Regions from separate parts of the Streptomyces sp. NPDC044704 genome, predicted to be linked through region 1. Evidence: riboswitches for the same ligand, from Rfam matches in the RefSeq annotation. Region 1 holds a riboswitch; the other holds the start of a gene.

What was found. A riboswitch is a leader RNA that binds a small molecule or an ion and turns the genes downstream of it on or off. The one in region 1 is predicted to bind cobalamin.
Region 2: linked by a shared signal. The riboswitch ahead of AC07B0_RS07880 (ribonucleoside-diphosphate reductase subunit alpha) and the one ahead of cobN (cobaltochelatase subunit CobN) in region 1 are both predicted to bind cobalamin.

Annotation. Positions count from the first base shown of each region.
Region 1 is NZ_JBWKGY010000025.1:38,704-44,469, reverse strand. It holds partial or broken gene AC07B0_RS35945 (cobalamin biosynthesis protein CobG) at 108-488, opposite strand; cobalamin riboswitch at 1,261-1,387, shown strand; gene cobN (cobaltochelatase subunit CobN) at 1,428-5,045, shown strand; gene AC07B0_RS35935 (terpene synthase family protein) at 5,337-5,766, shown strand, end outside.
Region 2 is NZ_JBWKGY010000003.1:85,785-91,550, forward strand. It holds gene AC07B0_RS07865 (carbon starvation CstA family protein) at 1-1,593, shown strand, start outside; gene AC07B0_RS07870 (CstA-like transporter-associated (seleno)protein) at 1,617-1,814, shown strand; gene AC07B0_RS07875 (GNAT family N-acetyltransferase) at 1,927-2,439, shown strand; cobalamin riboswitch at 2,481-2,614, shown strand; gene AC07B0_RS07880 (ribonucleoside-diphosphate reductase subunit alpha) at 2,778-5,171, shown strand; gene AC07B0_RS07885 (ribonucleotide-diphosphate reductase subunit beta) at 5,171-5,766, shown strand, end outside.

The sequences.
Region 1 (5,766 bases):
GGGACACCGGAAACGCCCGGAGCGTCGGAAGTCGTCAAGGGGGCGGAGACGCCGGGGCCCGAGGGTGCGCCGGGGTCTCCGCAGGTCGCGTACGTGCCGGGGTCGACCGAGAGGGCCGGGATCCCTGAGATCCCGGACAGCGGGGTGGCGACGATGTTCCGCACCCGCTCGTGGCTCGGCGCGGGCAGCAGTCCGGCCGCCTCCAGCAGCTTCGCCAGCCCGGCTCCGCAGTCGTCGGTGAGGCCGCGGAGCTGGACGTTGCCGCGCGAGGTGAGTTCCAGGTGGCCGTCCCCGAACCGGTCGGCGGCGAGCGCCAGCACCGAGGCCTGCCGGGCGGTGAGGAGCCCGCCGGGGATCCGGACCCGCGCCAGCCGGCCGTCGTCCGCCGCGTGCAGGCGCAGCGCGCCGGGGCATGCGTCACCGCGGTCCCGTATGACGGGCTCGTCCCACGATGCGGCGGAAGGGGGCTGGGGCATGGCCGCGAGCATACCCACGATCTCCCCGCCCCGACCTGTGTCCGTCACCACCCCCACGCCCCGGACCAGCCACATCCCGCCCACCCCCGACCCGCCCGTCCCCCGGGAAGCGTCCCCGGAACAGCCCCCGGACACCCGGCAGCCCACTCCCACCACCCCCACGTCCGGCCCGGTCGGCCACGTCCCAGCCCCGCCTGCGTACGAGGCGCGGAGTCCGGGGCGGCGCCCCAGTACCCAGCACCCGCCAGCCGGCCCCCGGCGGCCCGAAATCGCGGCGCCTGCACACTCCTCGCCCACGCCGACCCGCCAAACCCAGCCTCGCCGGCGTTTGAGGCGCGGGGTCCGGGGCAGCGCCCCGGCAACGGCGCCGCACCCGCACACCCCGCACCCGGCACCCGGCGGCCCGAAATCGCGGCGCCCGCACACTCCTCGCCCACCCCGACCCGCCAAACCCAGCCCCGCCGGCGTTTGAGGCGCGGGGTCCGGGGCAGCGCCCCGGCAACGGCGCCGCACCCGCACACCCCCCCCCCCCCCCCCCCCCCCCCCCCCCCCCCCCCCCCCCCGCCCCCCCCCCCCCCCCCCCCCCCCCCACCCCCCCCCCCCCCCCCCCCCCCGCCCGCGGGGGGGGGGGCCCGGGGGGGGGGGCCCCCCCCCCCCGCAACGGCGCCGCACCCGCACACCCCGCACACCCCCGCAGCCCCCACCCCCGCACCCCCCGCGGAGCGACACGTCACCCCCGCTCCCGCCCGGGGACCCCGCCGCCTAGGATGACCTTCCGACGGACCGTTCGGCCCGTCGTCGCCGAGGACGGCGACATGGGAGGAAGCCCGGTGCGATTCCGGCGCGGTCCCGCCACTGTGAACCCCGCGGAGCAACCCGTGGGGTGAGTCAGGAACTCCCGCTGTCCTCACTGCCCGGGGCGCGGAAACCCCGAGGAAGGCCTGCCGCCGCATGATCCTGCTGCTGTCGACGTCCGACACCGATCTGCTCAGCGCCCGCGCGTCGAACACGGCGGACGGCCCCGTCCCGTACCGGTTCGCGAACCCCTCCCGCCTTCCCCTCGACGACCTCCCCGGCCTCCTCGACGGCGTCGACCTGGTCGTCGTGCGCCTCCTCGGCGGCCTCCGCGCCTGGCAGGAGGGCCTCGACCTGCTGCTGGCCCCCGGCCAGACCCGCCCGGTGGTCGTCCTGACCGGCGAACAGGCCCCCGACGCGCAGCTGATGGAGGCCTCGACCGTCCCCATCGGCATCGCCGCCGAAGCCCACGGCTACCTCGCGCACGGCGGCCCCGCCAACCTCGACCAGCTGGCCCGGTTCCTCTCCGACACGGTCCTGCTGACCGGCCACGGCTTCGAGCCGCCCGCCGCCTCCCCGACCTGGGGCCCCCTGGAGCGCACGCCGGGGCGGACCGCCGGCCCGCTCGTCGCGGTGCTGTACTACCGCGCCCACCAGATGAGCGGCAACACCGCGTTCGTGCACGCCCTGTGCGAGGCCGTCGAGGCCCACGACGCGCAGGTGCTGCCCCTGTACGTCTCCTCCCTGCGCACCCCCGAGCCGGAGCTGATCGCCGCGCTGTCCGCCGCCGACGCGGTGGTCACGACCGTCCTCGCGGCGGGCGGCACCCGCCCGGCCACCGCCTCCGCGGGCGGCGACGACGAGTCCTGGGACGCGGGCGCGCTCGCCTCGCTCGGCGTGCCGATCCTCCAGGCCCTGTGCCTGACCGGCTCCCGCGGCACGTGGGAGGAGAACGACGAGGGCCTGTCCCCCCTCGACGCCGCGACGCAGGTCGCCGTCCCCGAGTTCGACGGCCGTCTGATCACCGTCCCGTTCTCCTTCAAGGAGATCGACGAGGACGGCCTGCCCGCCTACGTCGCGGACCCCGAGCGGGCCGCCCGCGTGGCCGGGATCGCCGTGCGTCACGCCCGGCTGCGGCACATCGACCGCCGCGACAAGAAGATCGCGCTCGTGCTGTCCGCGTACCCGACGAAGCACTCCCGCATCGGCAACGCGGTCGGCCTGGACACCCCGGCCAGCGCCGTCGAGCTGCTGCGCACCCTGATCGCGGGCGGCTACGACTTCGGCCCCGCCGACGAGATCCCGGGGCTGGTCTCGGGTGACGGCGACGAGTTGATCCGCGCGCTGATCGAGGCCGGCGGCCACGACCAGGACTGGCTGACGGAGGAGCAGCTGGCCCGCAACCCGGTCCGCATCCCGGCCGCCGACTACCGGCGCTGGTTCGCCGAGCTCCCCGCCGAGCTGCGCGAGAGCGTGGAGCAGCACTGGGGCGAGGCCCCCGGCAACATGTTCGTGGACCGTTCCGCGAACCCGGAGGGCGACATCGTCCTCGCCGCCCTGCGCCGCGGGAACCTCCTCGTCCTCATCCAGCCGCCGCGCGGCTTCGGCGAGAACCCGATCGCGATCTACCACGACCCGGACCTGCCGCCCTCGCACCACTACCTGGCGGCGTACCGCTGGATCCAGGCGCGTGCGCAGGACGGCGGCTTCGGCGCCGACGCGATGATCCACCTGGGCAAGCACGGCAACCTCGAATGGCTGCCGGGCAAGAACGCCGGCCTGTCCGCGTCCTGCGCCCCCGACGCCGCGCTCGGTGACCTCCCGCTCATCTACCCGTTCCTGGTCAACGACCCGGGCGAGGGCACGCAGGCCAAGCGGCGCGTGCACGCCACGCTGGTCGACCACCTGGTGCCGCCGATGGCCCGCGCGGAGTCGTACGGCGACATCGCGCGCCTGGAGCAGCACCTCGACGAGTACGCGCAGATCTCGGCGATGGACCCCTCCAAGCTCCCGGCGATCCGCGCCCAGATCTGGACCCTGATCCAGGCCGCGAAGCTCGACCACGACCTCGGCCTCGAAGAGCGCCCGGACGACGACGGCTTCGACGACTTCCTGCTCCACGTCGACGGCTGGCTGTGCGAGGTCAAGGACGCCCAGATCCGCGACGGCCTGCACGTCCTCGGCGGCGCGCCCACCGGTGAGGCCCGCGTCAACCTGGTCCTCGCGATCCTGCGCGCCCGGCAGATCTGGGGCGGTACGACGGCCCTGCCCGGCCTGCGCGAGGCGCTGGGCCTGGACGAGTCGGCGGCGACGCGCACCTCGGCGGACGCCGTCGAGGAGCAGGCCCGCGCGCTGGTCCAGGCGATGGAGGACGCGCACTGGTCCCTCGACGCGGTGGCCGCGGTCGCGGCGGGCCACGCGCAGGCCGTCGCCGACGTCCTGTCGTTCGCGGCGCGCGAGGTCGTCCCGCGCCTGGCGGGCACGACGGACGAGATCGCGCACGTGGTGGCCGCGCTGGACGGCGCCTTCGTCCCGGCCGGCCCGTCGGGCTCGCCGCTGCGCGGTCTGGTCAACGTGCTGCCGACCGGCCGGAACTTCTACTCGGTGGACCCGAAGGCCGTACCGTCGCGCCTCGCGTGGGAAACGGGCCAGGCGCTGGCCGAGTCGCTGCTGAACCGCTACCGCACCGACAACGGTGAATGGCCGGCGTCCGTCGGCCTGTCGCTGTGGGGCACGAGCGCGATGCGGACGGCGGGCGACGACATCGCCGAGGCGCTGTCCCTGCTGGGCGTCCGCCCGGTGTGGGACGAGGCCTCGCGCCGGGTCACCGGAATCGAGGCGGTGCCGCTCGCCGAGCTGGGCCGTCCCCGCATCGACGTGACGCTGCGCATCTCGGGGTTCTTCCGTGACGCGTTCCCGCACGTGATCGGCCTCCTGGACGACGCGGTGCGTCTCGCGGCCTCCCTGGACGAGCCCGCGGAGTCGAACTTCGTGCGCGCCCACGCCCAGGCGGACCTGGCCGAGCACGGTGACGAGCGGCGCGCGACGACGCGTATCTTCGGCTCGCGCCCGGGCACGTACGGGGCCGGCATCCTGCAGCTGATCGACTCCCGCGACTGGCGTACGGACGCCGACCTCGCGGAGGTATACACGGTGTGGGGCGGTTACGCGTACGGCCGCGGCCTGGAGGGCCGTCCGGCCCGCACCGAAATGGAGACCGCCTACAAGCGGATCACGGTCGCGGCGAAGAACACGGACACCCGCGAGCACGACATCGCGGACTCGGACGACTACTTCCAGTACCACGGCGGCATGGTGGCCACCGTCCGCGCGCTGCGCGGCACGGCCCCGGAGGCGTACATCGGCGACTCCACCCGCCCGGAGACCGTGAAGACCCGGACCCTGGTCGAGGAGACCAGCCGCGTCTTCCGTGCCCGCGTGGTGAACCCGAAGTGGATCGAGGCGATGCGCCGCCACGGCTACAAGGGCGCCTTCGAGCTCGCGGCGACGGTCGACTACCTGTTCGGCTACGACGCCACGACCGGGGTCGTCGCCGACTGGATGTACGACAAGCTGACGGAGACGTACGTCCTGGACCCGGAGAACCGCGCCTTCCTGGAGGAGGCCAACCCGTGGGCCCTGCACGGCATCGCGGAACGCCTCCTCGAAGCGGAGTCCCGCGGCATGTGGGAGAAGCCGGACCCGCAGATCCTCGAATCCCTGCGCCAGGTCTACCTGGACACGGAGGGCAACCTGGAGGGTGAGGCGGAGTAGCGCCGCACGCCCGGGGCCCGGTTTCCACGACGGAGGCCGTCCCCCCGCCCGATGACCGGGCGGGGGGACGGCCTCTTCGCGTCCCGCCTCCCGGAGGCGGGACGAAGGCGCGCCCCGCGGGCCGCCCCTCGTATCCCCCTTCGGGCCGCGCCGCCGCGGAAAGAGCCGTGCGTCACCTGAAGCGGTGAACTCCCCCTTATCCCACGGGCACCAGGGGTAGGGCAGTGCTGATCTCGTGCGGGGGGCCGGGTCCGCCGTCCCCCCAGCCATGGACGAAAGGCCGACCCCGTCGTGACGCAGCCGTTTCAACTGCCGGATTTCTATGTGCCTTATCCGGCGCGACTGAACCCCCACCTGGAGGACGCCAGGGTCCACACCAAGCGCTGGGCGCGCGACTTCGGGATGCTGGAGGGCTCCGGCGTCTGGGAGGAGAAGGACCTCGACTCGCACGACTACGCCCTGCTCTGCTCCTACACCCACCCCGACTGCGACGGCGAGGCGCTGGCGCTGGTCACCGACTGGTACGTGTGGGTCTTCTTCTTCGACGACCACTTCCTGGAGATGTACAAGCGCTCCCAGGACCGCGTCGGCGCCAAGGCCTACCTGGACCGGCTCGCCGCCTTCATGCCGATGGACCTGGCCGACGGCTTCCCCGAGGCGACCAACCCCGTCGAGGCGGGGCTCGCCGACCTGTGGGCCCGTACCGTCCCGGCCATGTCGA
Region 2 (5,766 bases), on a different contig from region 1:
TCGCCGTGGGGCGTCTTCTCCATCGGCATGACCATCCCGATCGCCCTCTTCATGGGCGTCTACCTGCGCGTGCTGCGGCCGGGACGGGTCACCGAGGTCTCGGCCATCGGCGTCGCCCTGCTGCTGCTCGCCATCGTCGCGGGCGGCTGGGTCGCCGAGTCCTCCTGGGCGGACACCTTCACCCTGGAGAAGGAGACGCTGGTCGTCTGGATGATCGTGTACGGCTTCATCGCGTCGGTGCTGCCGGTGTGGCTGCTGCTCGCGCCCCGCGACTACCTGTCCACCTTCATGAAGGTCGGCACGATCGCGCTGATGGCGGTGGGCGTCGTCATCGCGATGCCGACCCTCCAGATGCCCTCGGTCACCGACTTCGCGGCGCGCGGCGACGGGCCGGTCTTCGCCGGCTCGATGTTCCCGTTCGTCTTCATCACCATCGCGTGCGGGGCCCTGTCCGGCTTCCACTCGCTGGTCTCCTCGGGCACCACCCCGAAGATGATCCAGAAGGAGACGCAGGTCCGGGTCATCGGCTACGGCGCGATGCTCACCGAGTCCTTCGTCGCCATCATGGCCGTGATCGCCGCCTGCATCATCGAGCCCGGCCTCTTCTTCGCCGTGAACTCCCCCGCCGGGGTCATCGGCACCACGGTCGACACCGCCTCCGCGGCCGTCACCAACTTCGGCTTCGCCATCAGCCCGGACGCCCTCGCGCAGGCCGCGAAGGATGTGGAGGAGAGCAGCCTGCTCTCCCGTACGGGCGGAGCGCCGACGTTCGCACTCGGAATGTCGGAGATCTTCTCGGCCGTCATCGGTGGCACCGCCATGAAGGCCTTCTGGTACCACTTCGCCATCATGTTCGAGGCCCTGTTCATCCTGACGACGGTCGACGCGGGCACCCGCGTGGGCCGGTTCATGCTCCAGGACACCCTCGGCAACGTGCACAAGTCCTTCAAGGACGTCAGCTGGAAGCCGGGCGTGTGGCTGGCGAGCGCCATAGTGGTCGGCGGCTGGGGCTACTTCCTGTGGGTCGGCGTCAAGGACCCGCTGGGCGGCATCAACCAGCTGTTCCCGCTGTTCGGCATCGCGAACCAGCTGCTCGCGGCAGTGGCCCTGGCGGTCTGCACGACGCTGCTCGTGAAGTCGGGCCGGCTCAAGTGGGCCTGGGTCACCGGGGTTCCGCTGGCGTGGGACGTGGCCGTCACCCTCACCGCCAGCTACCAGAAGATCTTCTCCGAGGACGTGAAGGTCGGCTTCTTCGCCCAGCGCGACAAGTACCAGGCGGGCATCGACGCCGACAAGGTCCTGCCGCCCGCCAAGACCATGGGCGACATGCACACCGTCGTCACCAACGCCACGGTCGACGGGGTGCTGTCGGTGCTGTTCGCGGTCCTGATCGTCATCGTGCTGGTGGACGCGGCCCGGACCTGCTTCAAGGCCATCGCCCACCCCGAGACGGTGCGCCTGTCCGAGGTCCCGTGGACCGAGTCGAAGATCGTAGCCCCGGCCGGGCTGATCGCCACGCCCGAGGAGAAGGCCGAGCTCGCGGCGGCCGGCCTCGACGCGGGCGGCGGCCGGGCGAAGACCCCCGTCGCATGAGCGGCACGAGCGCCGCGCGCGCGGTGAGCGGGGTCCGGGGCGCGCTGTCGAAGGCCCGGTTCTACGTACGGGAGTTCTCCGGCGAGGCCGCGTACGACCGCTACGTGGCCCACGCCCGCGCCCACGACCCGCACGCCGAGGTCATGACCCGGCGCGCCTTCGAGCGGGCCCGCACCGACGCCCGCGAGGCGGATCCCCGGGAGGGCTTCCGCTGCTGCTGAGCGGCACGCGCGAGGGCCCCGCCGGCCTCGTCCGGCGGGGCCCTCGCGCGTGCCCGGCACCGGACCGCCGGGATCCGGGCGTCCGCCCGCGGCCGTCGCGCACACTCGACGCATGGACATCGTGATCAGGGCGGCGCAGCCCGCCGAATACGAAGAGCTGGGCGGGATCACCGCGCGGGCCTACCTGGAGGACGGGCTCCTCGACGCCAACACCGACGACACGTACGAGCGGACGCTGCGGGACGTCGCGGGCCGGGCCGGATCCGGCGAGGTGCTCGTCGCCGTACTGGACGGACGCCTGCTGGGCGGTGTGACGTTCGCCCCTCCGGGCAGCCCCCTCGCCGACATCGCGGGCCCCGGCGAGGCCGAGTTCCGGATGCTCGCCGTGGCCGCCGCCGGCCGGGGCAAGGGCGCCGGCGAAGCACTCGTACGGGCCTGCGCCGACCGCGCCAGGGCCCTGCCGGGAGTGTCCCGGCTGGTGCTCTCCACCCAGCCGGGCAGCCCCGCCGCGCACCGGATCTACGAGCGCCTGGGCTTCGTGCGCACCCCGGAACGGGACTGGTCCCCGGTCCCCTCGGTGCCCCTGCTCACCTACGCCCTGGAGCTGTACGCACCCGAGCAGTAGCCACGCCGACACAACATGTGGGGGCTACCGCAACGGGCCGCCCCCACATGTATGCTCATGGCTGCTGTCGTCGCAGGGGAATCCGGTGCGAATCCGGAACTGTCCCGCAACGGTATGAAGTGCACCCATTGGTGCGTCCGGAAGTCCGAGGACCTGCCGACAGCGCGCCCGGCTCAACCGAACCGGGTGCCGATACGTCCGGGCCTCGCGGTTGGGCCGGTGGACGCCACGCGGCGCACGTACCGCCTGCCCTGTCCGGGCCGGTCCGTGGGCTTCCCGCGTGCGCCCGCTCGCCCCGCCCCGTCGAAGACCGGGCCGAGCGAGGGAGAGCTCCCCCCGTGACCATCGCGCCTGCCGCACCGCGCGCCGAGTCCGCCCAGTCCGACACCGAGGCTGCGCTCACGCCCGAGGGCCCGGGGACCGCACTGCTGCGTACCCTCACCGAGCTTACGGCCGACCTCCCCGACACCGACCCCGGCCGGGTCGCCGCCGCCGCCCTGCGCGGCCGCAGCTCCGTCGCCGACGAGGCCGAACTGCGCGGGCTGGCCACCGAGGCCGCGGCCGGTCTGATCTCCGAGGACCCGGCGTACTCCCGCCTCGCCGCCCGGCTGCTGACGCTGGCCGTCCGCGACGAGGCCGCGGGCCAGGGCTCCACGTCCTTCTCGGCGTCCGTCGCCGTCGGCCACCGCGAGGGGCTCATCGCCGACCGCACGGCCGAGTTCGTCACGACCCACGCGGCCCGCCTGGACGCGCTGGTCGAGCACACCCTCGCCGAGGGCGCCGACGACCGCTTCGGGTTCTTCGGCCTGCGCACCCTGCACAGCCGCTACCTGCTGCGCCACCCGATCACCCGTCAGGTCATCGAGACCCCGCAGTACTTCATGCTGCGGGTGGCCTGCGGCCTGGCCGAGAACGACACCGTCCAGGCCGTCGAGGAAGTGGCCTCGCTCTACCGGCTGATGAGCCGCCTCGACTACCTGCCGTCGTCCCCCACGCTCTTCAACTCCGGTACCCGGCACCCGCAGATGTCCTCCTGCTACCTGCTGGACTCCCCGCTGGACGAGCTGGACTCGATCTACGACCGCTACCACCAGGTCGCGCGCCTGTCCAAGCACGCCGGCGGCATCGGCCTCTCGTACTCCCGCATCCGCGCCCGGGGTTCCCTGATCCGCGGCACCAACGGCCACTCCAACGGCATCGTCCCGTTCCTGAAGACCCTCGACGCCTCCGTCGCCGCGGTCAACCAGGGCGGCCGCCGCAAGGGTGCCGCCGCCGTCTACCTGGAGACCTGGCACGCGGACATCGAGGAGTTCCTGGAGCTCCGCGACAACACCGGTGAGGACCAGCGCCGTACGCACAACCTGAACCTCGCCCACTGGGTGCCGGACGAGTTCATGCGGCGCGTGAACTCCGACGGGCAGTGGTCGCTGTTCTCCCCGGCCGACGTCCCCGAGCTCGTGGACCTGTGGGGCGACGAGTTCGACGCCGCCTACCGCAAGGCCGAGGCGGACGGCCTGGCCCGCAAGACCATGCCCGCGCGTGACCTGTACGGCCGGATGATGCGCACCCTCGCGCAGACCGGCCAGGGCTGGATGACCTTCAAGGACGCCTCCAACCGCACGGCGAACCAGACCGCCGAGCCGGGCTCGGTCGTCCACTCCTCCAACCTGTGCACCGAGATCATCGAGGTCACCGACGACGGCGAGACGGCCGTCTGCAACCTCGGCTCGGTCAACATGGGTGCCTTCGTCGTGGACGGGGACATCGACTGGGAGCGGCTGGACGAGACCGTCCGTACGGCCGTGACCTTCCTCGACCGCGTGGTGGACATCAACTTCTACCCGACCGAGCAGGCCGGGCGTTCCAACGCCCGCTGGCGTCCGGTCGGCCTGGGCGCGATGGGTCTGCAGGACGTCTTCTTCAAGCTGAAGATGCCCTTCGACTCCCCCGAGGCGCGGGCGCTGTCCACGAAGCTCTCCGAGCGGATCATGCTGGCCGCGTACGAGGCCTCCTGCGACCTCGCCGAGCGCAGCGGTCCGCTGCCGGCCTGGGACAAGACCCGTACCGCCCGCGGTGTCCTGCACCCGGACCACTACGGCGTCGAGCTGAACTGGCCGGAGCGCTGGGACGCCCTGCGCGCCCGCGTCGCGAAGACCGGCATGCGCAACTCCCTGCTCCTGGCCATCGCGCCGACGGCGACGATCGCCTCGATCGCGGGCGTCTACGAGTGCATCGAGCCGCAGGTCTCCAACCTCTTCAAGCGCGAGACCCTCAGCGGTGAGTTCCTCCAGGTCAACGCGTACCTGGTGGAGGAGCTGAAGCAGCTCGGCGTGTGGGACGCGCAGACCCGCGAGGCGCTGCGCGAGTCCAGCGGTTCCGTGCAGGGCTTCGGCTGGATCCCGGCCGAGGTGCGCGAGCTGTACCGCACGGCGTGGGAGATCCCGCAGCGCGGCCTGATCGACATGGCGGCGGCCCGTACGCCGTTCCTCGACCAGTCCCAGTCGCTGAACCTGTTCCTGGAGACGCCGACCATCGGCAAGCTCAGCTCGATGTACTCGTACGCCTGGAAGCAGGGCCTGAAGACCACGTACTACCTGCGCTCGCGCCCGGCGACGAAGATCGCCCGCGCGGCGCAGGCCGCCGCCCCGGCGGCGCTCCCGCAGGCGGTGGCCGACGCGGAGGCGCTCGCCTGCTCCCTTGAGAACCCCGAATCGTGCGAGGCCTGCCAGTAATGAGCTCCAACGACAACAAGAACCTCCTGGACCCGGGCTTCGAGCTCACGCTGCGCCCGATGCGCTACCCGGACTTCTACGAGCGGTACCGGGACGCGATCAAGAACACCTGGACCGTCGAGGAGGTCGACCTCCACTCGGACGTCGCGGACCTCGCGAAGCTGACGCCCGGTGAGCAGCACATGATCGGCCGGCTGGTCGCGTTCTTCGCGACGGGCGACTCGATCGTGTCGAACAACCTGGTCCTGACGCTGTACAAGCACATCAACTCCCCGGAGGCGCGCCTGTACCTGTCGCGCCAGCTGTTCGAGGAGGCCGTGCACGTCCAGTTCTACCTGACGCTGCTGGACACCTACCTGCCCGACCCGGACGACCGTGCGGCCGCGTTCGACGCGGTCGAGGAGATCCCGTCGATCCGCGAGAAGGCTCAGTTCTGCTTCAAGTGGATGGACTCGGTCGAGAAGATCGACCGGCTGGAGACGCAGGCCGACCGCCGTCGCTTCCTGCTGAACCTGATCTGCTTCGCGGCGTGCATCGAGGGCCTGTTCTTCTACGGCGCCTTCGCGTACGTGTACTGGTTCCGCTCGCGCGGTCT